3 regions of the Priestia megaterium genome follow, and region 3 is predicted to be linked to each of the others. Evidence: a T-box and tRNA genes for the amino acid it is inferred to sense, from the RefSeq annotation. Region 3 holds a T-box; the other regions hold tRNA genes.
The links. The T-box of region 3 lies ahead of ileS (isoleucine--tRNA ligase). A T-box ahead of a tRNA ligase gene usually reads a tRNA of that ligase, here a tRNA-Ile.
Positions count from the first base shown of each region.

Region 1: it has a tRNA-Ile gene. The T-box ahead of ileS (isoleucine--tRNA ligase) is inferred to sense a tRNA for this amino acid. The anticodon was not compared.
Region 2: it has a tRNA-Ile gene. The T-box ahead of ileS (isoleucine--tRNA ligase) is inferred to sense a tRNA for this amino acid. The anticodon was not compared.

Region 1 covers NZ_CP023317.1:4,656,699-4,659,871, forward strand. The annotation lists gene glgB (1,4-alpha-glucan branching protein GlgB) at 1-1,332, opposite strand, end outside; tRNA gene CEQ83_RS23805 (tRNA-Glu) at 1,628-1,699, opposite strand; tRNA gene CEQ83_RS23810 (tRNA-Ser) at 1,720-1,810, opposite strand; tRNA gene CEQ83_RS23815 (tRNA-Asn) at 1,814-1,888, opposite strand; tRNA gene CEQ83_RS23820 (tRNA-Ile) at 1,892-1,968, opposite strand; tRNA gene CEQ83_RS23825 (tRNA-Gly) at 1,975-2,048, opposite strand; tRNA gene CEQ83_RS23830 (tRNA-His) at 2,060-2,135, opposite strand; tRNA gene CEQ83_RS23835 (tRNA-Phe) at 2,146-2,221, opposite strand; tRNA gene CEQ83_RS23840 (tRNA-Asp) at 2,230-2,305, opposite strand; tRNA gene CEQ83_RS23845 (tRNA-Met) at 2,310-2,386, opposite strand; tRNA gene CEQ83_RS23850 (tRNA-Ser) at 2,412-2,504, opposite strand; tRNA gene CEQ83_RS23855 (tRNA-Met) at 2,532-2,608, opposite strand; tRNA gene CEQ83_RS23860 (tRNA-Ala) at 2,639-2,714, opposite strand; tRNA gene CEQ83_RS23865 (tRNA-Pro) at 2,720-2,796, opposite strand; tRNA gene CEQ83_RS23870 (tRNA-Arg) at 2,801-2,877, opposite strand; tRNA gene CEQ83_RS23875 (tRNA-Leu) at 2,887-2,975, opposite strand; tRNA gene CEQ83_RS23880 (tRNA-Gly) at 2,990-3,064, opposite strand; tRNA gene CEQ83_RS23885 (tRNA-Leu) at 3,088-3,169, opposite strand.
Region 2 covers NZ_CP023317.1:591,150-594,322, forward strand. The annotation lists tRNA gene CEQ83_RS03120 (tRNA-Gln) at 1-59, shown strand, start outside; tRNA gene CEQ83_RS03125 (tRNA-Lys) at 64-136, shown strand; tRNA gene CEQ83_RS03130 (tRNA-Gly) at 146-220, shown strand; tRNA gene CEQ83_RS03135 (tRNA-Arg) at 227-303, shown strand; tRNA gene CEQ83_RS03140 (tRNA-Pro) at 308-384, shown strand; tRNA gene CEQ83_RS03145 (tRNA-Ala) at 390-465, shown strand; tRNA gene CEQ83_RS03150 (tRNA-Met) at 496-572, shown strand; tRNA gene CEQ83_RS03155 (tRNA-Ser) at 600-692, shown strand; tRNA gene CEQ83_RS03160 (tRNA-Met) at 718-794, shown strand; tRNA gene CEQ83_RS03165 (tRNA-Asp) at 799-874, shown strand; tRNA gene CEQ83_RS03170 (tRNA-Phe) at 885-960, shown strand; tRNA gene CEQ83_RS03175 (tRNA-His) at 971-1,046, shown strand; tRNA gene CEQ83_RS03180 (tRNA-Gly) at 1,058-1,131, shown strand; tRNA gene CEQ83_RS03185 (tRNA-Ile) at 1,138-1,214, shown strand; tRNA gene CEQ83_RS03190 (tRNA-Asn) at 1,218-1,292, shown strand; tRNA gene CEQ83_RS03195 (tRNA-Glu) at 1,297-1,368, shown strand; gene CEQ83_RS03200 (M48 family metallopeptidase) at 1,578-2,837, shown strand.
Region 3 covers NZ_CP023317.1:2,674,316-2,677,488, forward strand. The annotation lists gene ileS (isoleucine--tRNA ligase) at 1-1,580, opposite strand, end outside; T-box leader at 1,633-1,874, opposite strand; gene CEQ83_RS13470 (GIY-YIG nuclease family protein) at 1,964-2,950, opposite strand; gene CEQ83_RS13475 (phosphorothioated DNA-binding restriction endonuclease) at 3,053-3,173, opposite strand, start outside.

The sequences.
Region 1 (3,173 bases), 2.0 Mb from region 3:
TGGCATCTTATTAAGCAATGATTTTTTCCCATGTACGACTTCATCATGAGAAAGCGGCAAAATAAAGTTTTCGTTAAACGCATACATTAGTGAAAAGGTCATTTTATCGTGAAGATAGGGACGTCTTTCCACGCCAGCTTCCATGTACGTTAAAACGTCATTCATCCATCCCATGTTCCACTTATAATTAAAGCCTAAACCGCCCTCATACGTAGGTGCTGTAACAAGGGGCCAATCCGTTGAATCTTCTGCCATCATTAATATCGTTTCATCAGATTTAAAAACAGCTTCATTCAATTTTTTTAAGAAGCTGACAGCTCCATCATTTACTGCTTTTCCAGAAGAATTTTGCCAATAAAGCATATTAGCTACAGCATCTACTCGAAATCCATCTATGTGGAAGTACTCCAACCAAAACAAAGCGTTCGAAATGAGAAAACTTTGTACTTCAGGCTTGCCTAAATCGAAATTAGCTGTTCCCCAAACATAGTTTTCACGGTCGGGTTCTTTTTTGTATTCATAAGTAGGTTCTCCATCGAACATATACAGACCATGTTCATCCTTACAAAAATGCCCGGGTACCCAGTCTAAAAGAACGCCTATATTATTTTGATGACACTCATCTATAAAGTTCATCAACTCTTTGGGTGTACCGTATCGACTGGTAGCAGAATAGTATCCAGTTCCTTGATATCCCCAGGATCGGTCGAGCGGATGCTCAATGACTGGTAATAACTCAATATGTGTAAAACCTTGTTCAGCAATATAAGGAATAAGCTCCTGTGCTAATTCACTGTATGTATAAAGGCTGCCATCTTCATGAGTCCTCCAAGACCCTGCATGCAGCTCGTAAATACACAGTGGTCTTTCATATATATTTTGCTGTTTTTTCTTTCTACGCCAATATTGGTCGTTCCATTTGTACCCATCCAATGAGTAAACAATAGACGCAGTGTTTGGACGCACTTCACTGAAGAAAGCGTATGGATCTGCTTTTAATTTTTTTTGATTGCTTTGTGTGATGATTTCATATTTATAAATAGTCCCTTGTTCTAATTCAGGGATAAATGTCATCCAAATACCTTCTTCATTAACTTTAACCATTGAATGTTGAAAACCGTTCCATTTATTAAAATCACCTACAACGCTTACACCCTTTGCATGAGGTGCCCACACGCAAAATCGTACGCCTTCAATTCCTTCTACCGTTACCTGATGCGCACCGAAAATAGAGTAACTGCGAAATAAGTTTCCTTCGTGATACAAATGAACATCAAATTCAGTAGGCTGAACCGCTAGATTCACTTTTGCCACCCCTTTAACTTCAAACATAATATACGCACATAATATACGCTTCTTACCACTCATTCCCTTTTATAGTAAAAACATAAACCTTTTCTACAAATATAATAGAATAAATGTTCTCTAAAATTACTCTTTATTCCATACTCTTCATACTTTATTACTTTATGAATAATTCCATATGATATAGGGAAAATCCTGCTTAAAACTTACTTTTTATTCTGAAAATTCATGGTAATTATTCCTAACTATTATTCCTGTTTACTTAATCTTTAAAAAAGCGCAAATAAAAAAAAGGTTTGCATATATGCAAACCTTTTTAAGATGACCCGTACGGGATTCGAACCCGTGTTACCGCCGTGAAAGGGCGGTGTCTTAACCGCTTGACCAACGGGCCATATTTAAATTTAAAACGACTGGCGGAGAAGGAGGGATTTGAACCCTCGCGCCGCTTACACGACCTACACCCTTAGCAGGGGCGCCTCTTCAGCCACTTGAGTACTTCTCCGTATGGCTCCACAGGTAGGACTCGAACCTACGACCGATCGGTTAACAGCCGATAGCTCTACCACTGAGCTACTGTGGAATATGGTGGGCCTAAGTGGACTCGAACCACCGACCTCACGCTTATCAGGCGTGCGCTCTAACCAGCTGAGCTATAGGCCCATTATTTGGAGCGGGTGATGAGAATCGAACTCACGACATCAGCTTGGAAGGCTGAGGTTTTACCACTAAACTACACCCGCGTTACTTAAGATGGGGCGACTGATGGGAATCGAACCCACGAATGCCGGAACCACAATCCGGTGCGTTAACCACTTCGCCACAATCGCCGTCTTAAAATGGTGGCTCGGGACGGAATCGAACCGCCGACACAAGGATTTTCAGTCCTTTGCTCTACCAACTGAGCTACCGAGCCAAACAAAATGGCGGTCCCGACGGGAATCGAACCCGCGATCTCCTGCGTGACAGGCAGGCATGTTAACCGCTACACCACGGGACCACTTTGGTTGCGGGGACAGGATTTGAACCTGCGACCTTCGGGTTATGAGCCCGACGAGCTACCGAACTGCTCCACCCCGCGATGATATGAATATGATATAAATAAATGGCGGAGGAAGAGGGATTCGAACCCCCGCGGGCTTTAACACCCCTGTCGGTTTTCAAGACCGATCCCTTCAGCCGGACTTGGGTATTCCTCCGTATATTTATAACAAATGTAACTTATATGGTAGCGGCGGAGGGAGTCGAACCCACGACCTCACGGGTATGAACCGTACGCTCTAGCCAGCTGAGCTACACCGCCATATTATTCGTTACAATTATTTAATTTCATTGGTGGAGCCTAGCGGGATCGAACCGCTGACCTCCTGCGTGCAAGGCAGGCGCTCTCCCAGCTGAGCTAAGGCCCCATAAATGGTCGGGAAGACAGGATTCGAACCTGCGACCCCTTGGTCCCAAACCAAGTGCTCTACCAAGCTGAGCTACTTCCCGTTTATGGCGCGCCCGAGAGGAGTCGAACCCCTAACCTTTTGATCCGTAGTCAAACGCTCTATCCAATTGAGCTACGGGCGCTTATTAAAATGGTGCCGAGGGCCGGACTTGAACCGGCACGGTAGTCACCTACCGCAGGATTTTAAGTCCTGTGTGTCTGCCAATTCCACCACCCCGGCAGGACTTATATACGTGGAGCGGAAGACGAGGTTCGAACTCGCGACCCCCACCTTGGCAAGGTGGTGTTCTACCACTGAACTACTTCCGCGCATATATGAAATTAAGTAAAGATGCGGGTGAAGGGACTTGAACCCCCACGTCGTAAGACACTAGATCCTAAGTCTAGCGCGTCTGCCAATTCCGCCACACCCGCGTGT
Region 2 (3,173 bases), 2.1 Mb from region 3:
GGTAAGGCAACGGATTTTGATTCCGTCATGCGTTGGTTCGAATCCAGCTAGCCCAGCCATAGAGAGCCATTAGCTCAGTTGGTAGAGCATCTGACTTTTAATCAGAGGGTCGAAGGTTCGAGTCCTTCATGGCTCATTTTAATAAGCGGAAGTAGTTCAGTGGTAGAACACCACCTTGCCAAGGTGGGGGTCGCGAGTTCGAACCTCGTCTTCCGCTCCATATAAAGCGCCCGTAGCTCAATTGGATAGAGCGTTTGACTACGGATCAAAAGGTTAGGGGTTCGACTCCTCTCGGGCGCGCCATAAACGGGAAGTAGCTCAGCTTGGTAGAGCACTTGGTTTGGGACCAAGGGGTCGCAGGTTCGAATCCTGTCTTCCCGACCATTTATGGGGCCTTAGCTCAGCTGGGAGAGCGCCTGCCTTGCACGCAGGAGGTCAGCGGTTCGATCCCGCTAGGCTCCACCAATGAAATTAAATAATTGTAACGAATAATATGGCGGTGTAGCTCAGCTGGCTAGAGCGTACGGTTCATACCCGTGAGGTCGTGGGTTCGACTCCCTCCGCCGCTACCATATAAGTTACATTTGTTATAAATATACGGAGGAATACCCAAGTCCGGCTGAAGGGATCGGTCTTGAAAACCGACAGGGGTGTTAAAGCCCGCGGGGGTTCGAATCCCTCTTCCTCCGCCATTTATTTATATCATATTCATATCATCGCGGGGTGGAGCAGTTCGGTAGCTCGTCGGGCTCATAACCCGAAGGTCGCAGGTTCAAATCCTGTCCCCGCAACCAAAGTGGTCCCGTGGTGTAGCGGTTAACATGCCTGCCTGTCACGCAGGAGATCGCGGGTTCGATTCCCGTCGGGACCGCCATTTTGTTTGGGGCTCGGTAGCTCAGTTGGTAGAGCAAAGGACTGAAAATCCTTGTGTCGGCGGTTCGATTCCGTCCCGAGCCACCATTTTAAGACGGCGATTGTGGCGAAGTGGTTAACGCACCGGATTGTGGTTCCGGCATTCGTGGGTTCGATTCCCATCAGTCGCCCCATCTTAAGTAACGCGGGTGTAGTTTAGTGGTAAAACCTCAGCCTTCCAAGCTGATGTCGTGAGTTCGATTCTCATCACCCGCTCCAAATAATGGGCCTATAGCTCAGCTGGTTAGAGCGCACGCCTGATAAGCGTGAGGTCGGTGGTTCGAGTCCACTTAGGCCCACCATATTCCACAGTAGCTCAGTGGTAGAGCTATCGGCTGTTAACCGATCGGTCGTAGGTTCGAGTCCTACCTGTGGAGCCATACTGGCCCGTTGGTCAAGCGGTTAAGACACCGCCCTTTCACGGCGGTAACACGGGTTCGAATCCCGTACGGGTCATCTCAAAAGCAGTTTGCATATGCAAACTGCTTTTTTTGTTTGTAAACAGAGTTTAGACAAAAGAATAAACTCTGTTTTTCGTTTTTCTATGATTTTCTCTTCACAATTTGCATTTCCTATAGCACATCTCTAAACGCTTGTTCTAAATTTCGAAAAAAAACCTACAATAGTAATAACAGAATACTGTTTGTACAAAAGGAGGGGAATGCGTGAAAAAAATTGTTTTGTGGTCCATCGGAGTTTTTCTTGTGTATGCAGCTTGTATATGGGTGTATTTATTTTATATAAGTGACACCTCTATTCCACAATCATTAAAAGGTACCAGCGTGGATCCGGCTACGTTTATGAATGCAAGAGAACTTATGTTAACCGAAAAATATTCAAAGATTAGAGATGCGCTCTTTTTTATCCGAATTCCATATGAGTGGTTAGGGTTTATTTTAATTTTAGTGTTAGGTGTGTCTAAGAAAGTGAATAAGTGGTCTAAAGACGTCAGTCGTTTCAGTCTTCTCCAAACTGCTATTTATGTATTTTGGTTATCTGTTCTGCTGCTGATCTACTCTTTTCCTATGGACTGGATTAGCTATAAGCTTTCAACGGCTTACCATATTACGACGCAACCTTTCCAAGGATGGATGAAAGATCTTTTTACAGATTTTTGGGTGAACTATGCCACGATGTTTTTAGTGATTGCTGTGTTATATGCATTCATTCGTAAGTTTTCAAAAAGATGGTGGCTGTATGCGTGGCTAGTATCTATTCCATTTACGCTATTTTTGACGTTTATTCAACCAGTGGTTATCGATCCGTTATATAACGATTTTTATCCATTAAAGAATAAAGAGCTGGAGACGAAAATTTTGCATTTAGCAGATGAAGCTCATATACCTGCTAAGCATGTATATGAAGTAAACATGTCTGAAAAAACGAACTCTCTCAATGCATATGTAACGGGAATAGGTTCTAATTCAAGAATTGTGTTATGGGATACTACTCTTAATAAATTGACGGAACGTGAAATTTTGTTTATCATGGCGCACGAAATGGGTCACTATGTGAAGAAACATATTTATGTAGGGATTGCTTCAGCCTTAGTTTTATCGATTGTAGGTTTATGGCTAACGAAACATTTTGCTAGCTTTGTGATTAAGAGATGGGGGAAAGCATTAAAAATCACTTCTCTTAGTGATTTAAATTCATTACCGCTTATTCTACTTATTTTTTCTGTGCTCACATTTGCTGTAAGTCCTTTAACAAATATGCAGTCGCGTCATCATGAACTTCAATCTGACACGTACGCCATGGACTTAACAGGAGATAAACAAGCTGCTATTAAAACATTTCAGGATTTAACAAAATCAGGACTGTCCCAGGTGAATCCGCCGTATTTAGTGAAAATTTTTCGATATGGTCATCCAACAATATTGGAAAGAATTTCATTTGTTGAGAAGTATGAAAGAAATGAATAAGTGATATAAGAAAAAGTAAAGGATATATGAAGCCTTTTATACGTAGGTATTAATAGAAAAGCCTCCTTGCGAGTAGGAAAAAAATTCTAAAAGGAGGTTTCATTTTCGAAAGTACTGTTATATAATAACGTATGTAAAATAAAAACTGTTTTATAACAATAGGGAGTAATAGTTATTTGTGATTGAAAAGATAGCAGTCAAACTTATCAGCGTATATTCACCTCAGCAAAGTCTTACTACATGTCCTTCAACTATTTACTTATTTCATCTACGTTCTTACTAACACTATGGCAAACTGCTAATTTACTTCATCATGAAACAGACATATTCTCACTG
Region 3 (3,173 bases):
TGCGCAAACGGCATCGATCCGCTGTCAAACCAAACGTCAATCACTTCCGGCGTTCGCTTCATTTCTCCGCTGCAGACCGGACACGTCAGCCGCACGTCATCTACATAAGGCTTATGAAGTTCAATGCTGTCATCAACGGAATGAGACGCATGATTTTGAAGCTCTTTGATACTTTTCGGAGCTACTTGATGCGCACATTCCCCGCATTCCCATACGTTCAGCGGCGTTCCCCAGTAGCGCTTTCTGCTGATGTTCCAGTCCACCATATTTTCTAAAAAGTTGCCAAAGCGACCGTGCTTGATATGATTCGGGTACCACGTCACGCTTTCATTGTTTTTCAAAAACTGTTCCTTCAACGCCGTCGTTTGGATAAACCAGCTTTCATTTGCGTAATAAAGAAGCGGCGAGTCGCATCGCCAGCAAAACGGATAGCTGTGCTCATGCTTTTCTTTATGATACAGCACGCCTTCATTTGCTAAATGACGAACGATATCAACGTCGCAGTCTTTCACGAAACGTCCTTGAAAAGGCGGCACTTCAGACGTGTACTGTCCTTTTTCATCCACTACGTTCACAAACGAAAAGCCGTTTTCTTTTACGACTCTGTAATCATCTTCACCATATGCAGGTGCTAAATGAACAACACCCGTTCCGCTTTGATCCGTTACGTAATCAGCCGTTACGACTTCATGCCCTTTTTCCACTTTCACAAAATCAAACGGCGGCTCATATGACATCCCTTTTAACTCATTTCCTTTATGATGAGATAAAACCGTATACTCTCCTTTTAACACTTTGTCTGCAAGTGCTTCTGCCACTATATACACGCTGTCGCCTTGCTCAGCGCGAACGTAGTTCATCTCTTCATGCACCGCAAGCGCCACGTTTGACGGAAGCGTCCAAGGCGTTGTCGTCCACCCTAAAAAATACTCATTATCGCGGTTTTTCACTTTAAATTTCACCGTTACCGTTAAATCTTTTACATCTTTATACCCTTGCGCTACTTCATGCGAACTTAGCGACGTTTGACAGCTCGGGCAGTAAGGTGATACGCGGTGGCCTTTATAAAGAAGTCCTTTGTGATGAATCGTGCCAAGCACGTTCCATACGCTTTCAATGTAGGAATTCTCTAAGGTGATGTAAGGGTCTTCCATATCAACCCAATAGCCAAGCTGCTCCGTGAACGTGCGCCATTGTTTTTCATACACAAACACACTTTCCTTACACTTGTTGATAAAAGCTTCTACGCCGTATTTTTCAATGTCATGCTTCCCCGATATCCCGAGCTGCTTTTCGACACCGAGCTCTACCGGCAGTCCGTGCGTATCCCAGCCTGCTTTTCGGATCACTTGATGCCCTGTCATCGTTTTATAACGAGCCACCACGTCTTTAATCGTCCGGCCTAGCGCATGCCCCACGTGAGGCAAACCGTTGGCTGTTGGAGGCCCTTCATAAAATACAAACGAAGGATGCCCTTCTCGATTTTGAACCGACTGCTGAAACACATTTCCTTTTTGCCACTGCTGCTGGATACGCTGTTCGCGCTCTTGCGAAGACTCCCTTACATTCACTTCTTTCATGTGATACCACTCCTTTTAAAGTTAAAAGCACACAAAGAAACCCGTCCCTATGACTAGGGACGGGTTTTAACCGCGGTACCACCCTGGCTTCTATTGATCCGTTCATCAATAGCACTCAGCAACGTACAATCATACGCGTTCTTTTTAACGGTAGACTACCGTTCAAACTTACTTATCGTTCAGTTTGACTTCTCAGAGAGGATATTCCCCTGCAGCTTGAACACTGGCTTTCAGCTATCACCAGCTCTCTGTGGAACAAACTTGCAGCGTACTGATTCTCTTCAACGAATTTGTGTGCTTTTATTAGTAGTTATTTTATGCGCTTTGGAAGGGAATGTCAATGTTTTAAAATCCTTATTGAAATCCAAAGGTTTAGATCTAAGTTATTTTGTTTCTGCACTTAACATTTGATCGATTTTATTACGCGCTGTTATCCCGTTCTTATCTTTCCATTCAGAAGTTCCACTGCTTCTTCGCTGTGTCACAAACACTGCCGCAGCTGAGATAGAAGAAAAAATTTGATCTTGTACCAGCATGTATCTACCATCTTTTATTTCTAGTACACCGTTTTCTAGAAAAGTATTAATATGGTCTTGCTGCCTTTTAAGTTTAGCTCCTTCTAGCTGTTGTTCGCTCGCAAGCAAAGCTCCTTTATAGACAAGAAATCCATCGCTAACATATTTCCCGGTCGCATACGCATCTCGGCGCTTACAATATAGAACGTCCTCTACTATTACTGATTTTATATCTTTTGACAAATGTGTCTCAACTTGAACAACCTCTTCTATCGCTTGCTCTGCTTCAATCTTTGGTATGTCACCAGACTGTACAGCTTCGCTTTCATATTCTATTCCATTTGAAGCATCCGCAAAAATGGAAAAGCCTAACCCACCAAGTAAAACTTTAATAACATTAAAAATATCTGTCAGGTCGTCTCGTCTAAATTCACGCACAAACGGTTTTGTGGGAACGGTTTGATTAATATCATATGTACCAGAGCGCATGGCTGCTAGATAAGAAATATGTTCTAAGTATTTTACATCAACTTTATCTAATTGATCTTGAGAAGCATTAGAGACAATTAACACGGCCACATCCCAAAAACTTTTACCTGTTGATGGACTAGCATGCTGTCTTAAACGTTCATATCCCACTTCTGCCTCTCCAATATATGCCTCTTTATCTTCTCCAAATAAAAAATAAATGCCGGGCTTTTCTACTTCGCTTTCACCCTTTAAATCTTTCAAACTATTTCTGGGAATGAATACAGCCTGTATCGTTGTATTCGGCACCTCAAATACTTTAATCCCATTTGGATCTTCATCGTAAAACCAAGTCTGTATTCGTTTCGCACCGCTTTTTCGTAGCATCTTTCTTCCTCCGTCTATATCTTCTTGAACGTATTTTAACTGACATTACAATATGTAAATCACTTCCTAATTATAGACGCAGCAATCTATCATTCACAAAAATTAATTTATATCACCTGCTTGATATCTAGCAGGTCCCCTAAATACTTCTCTAACATGCCACCCAAGAAAATCTTCACTCGGCTGATACGCCGGATGAATAGGATCTCTAAGCTTTTGCCCG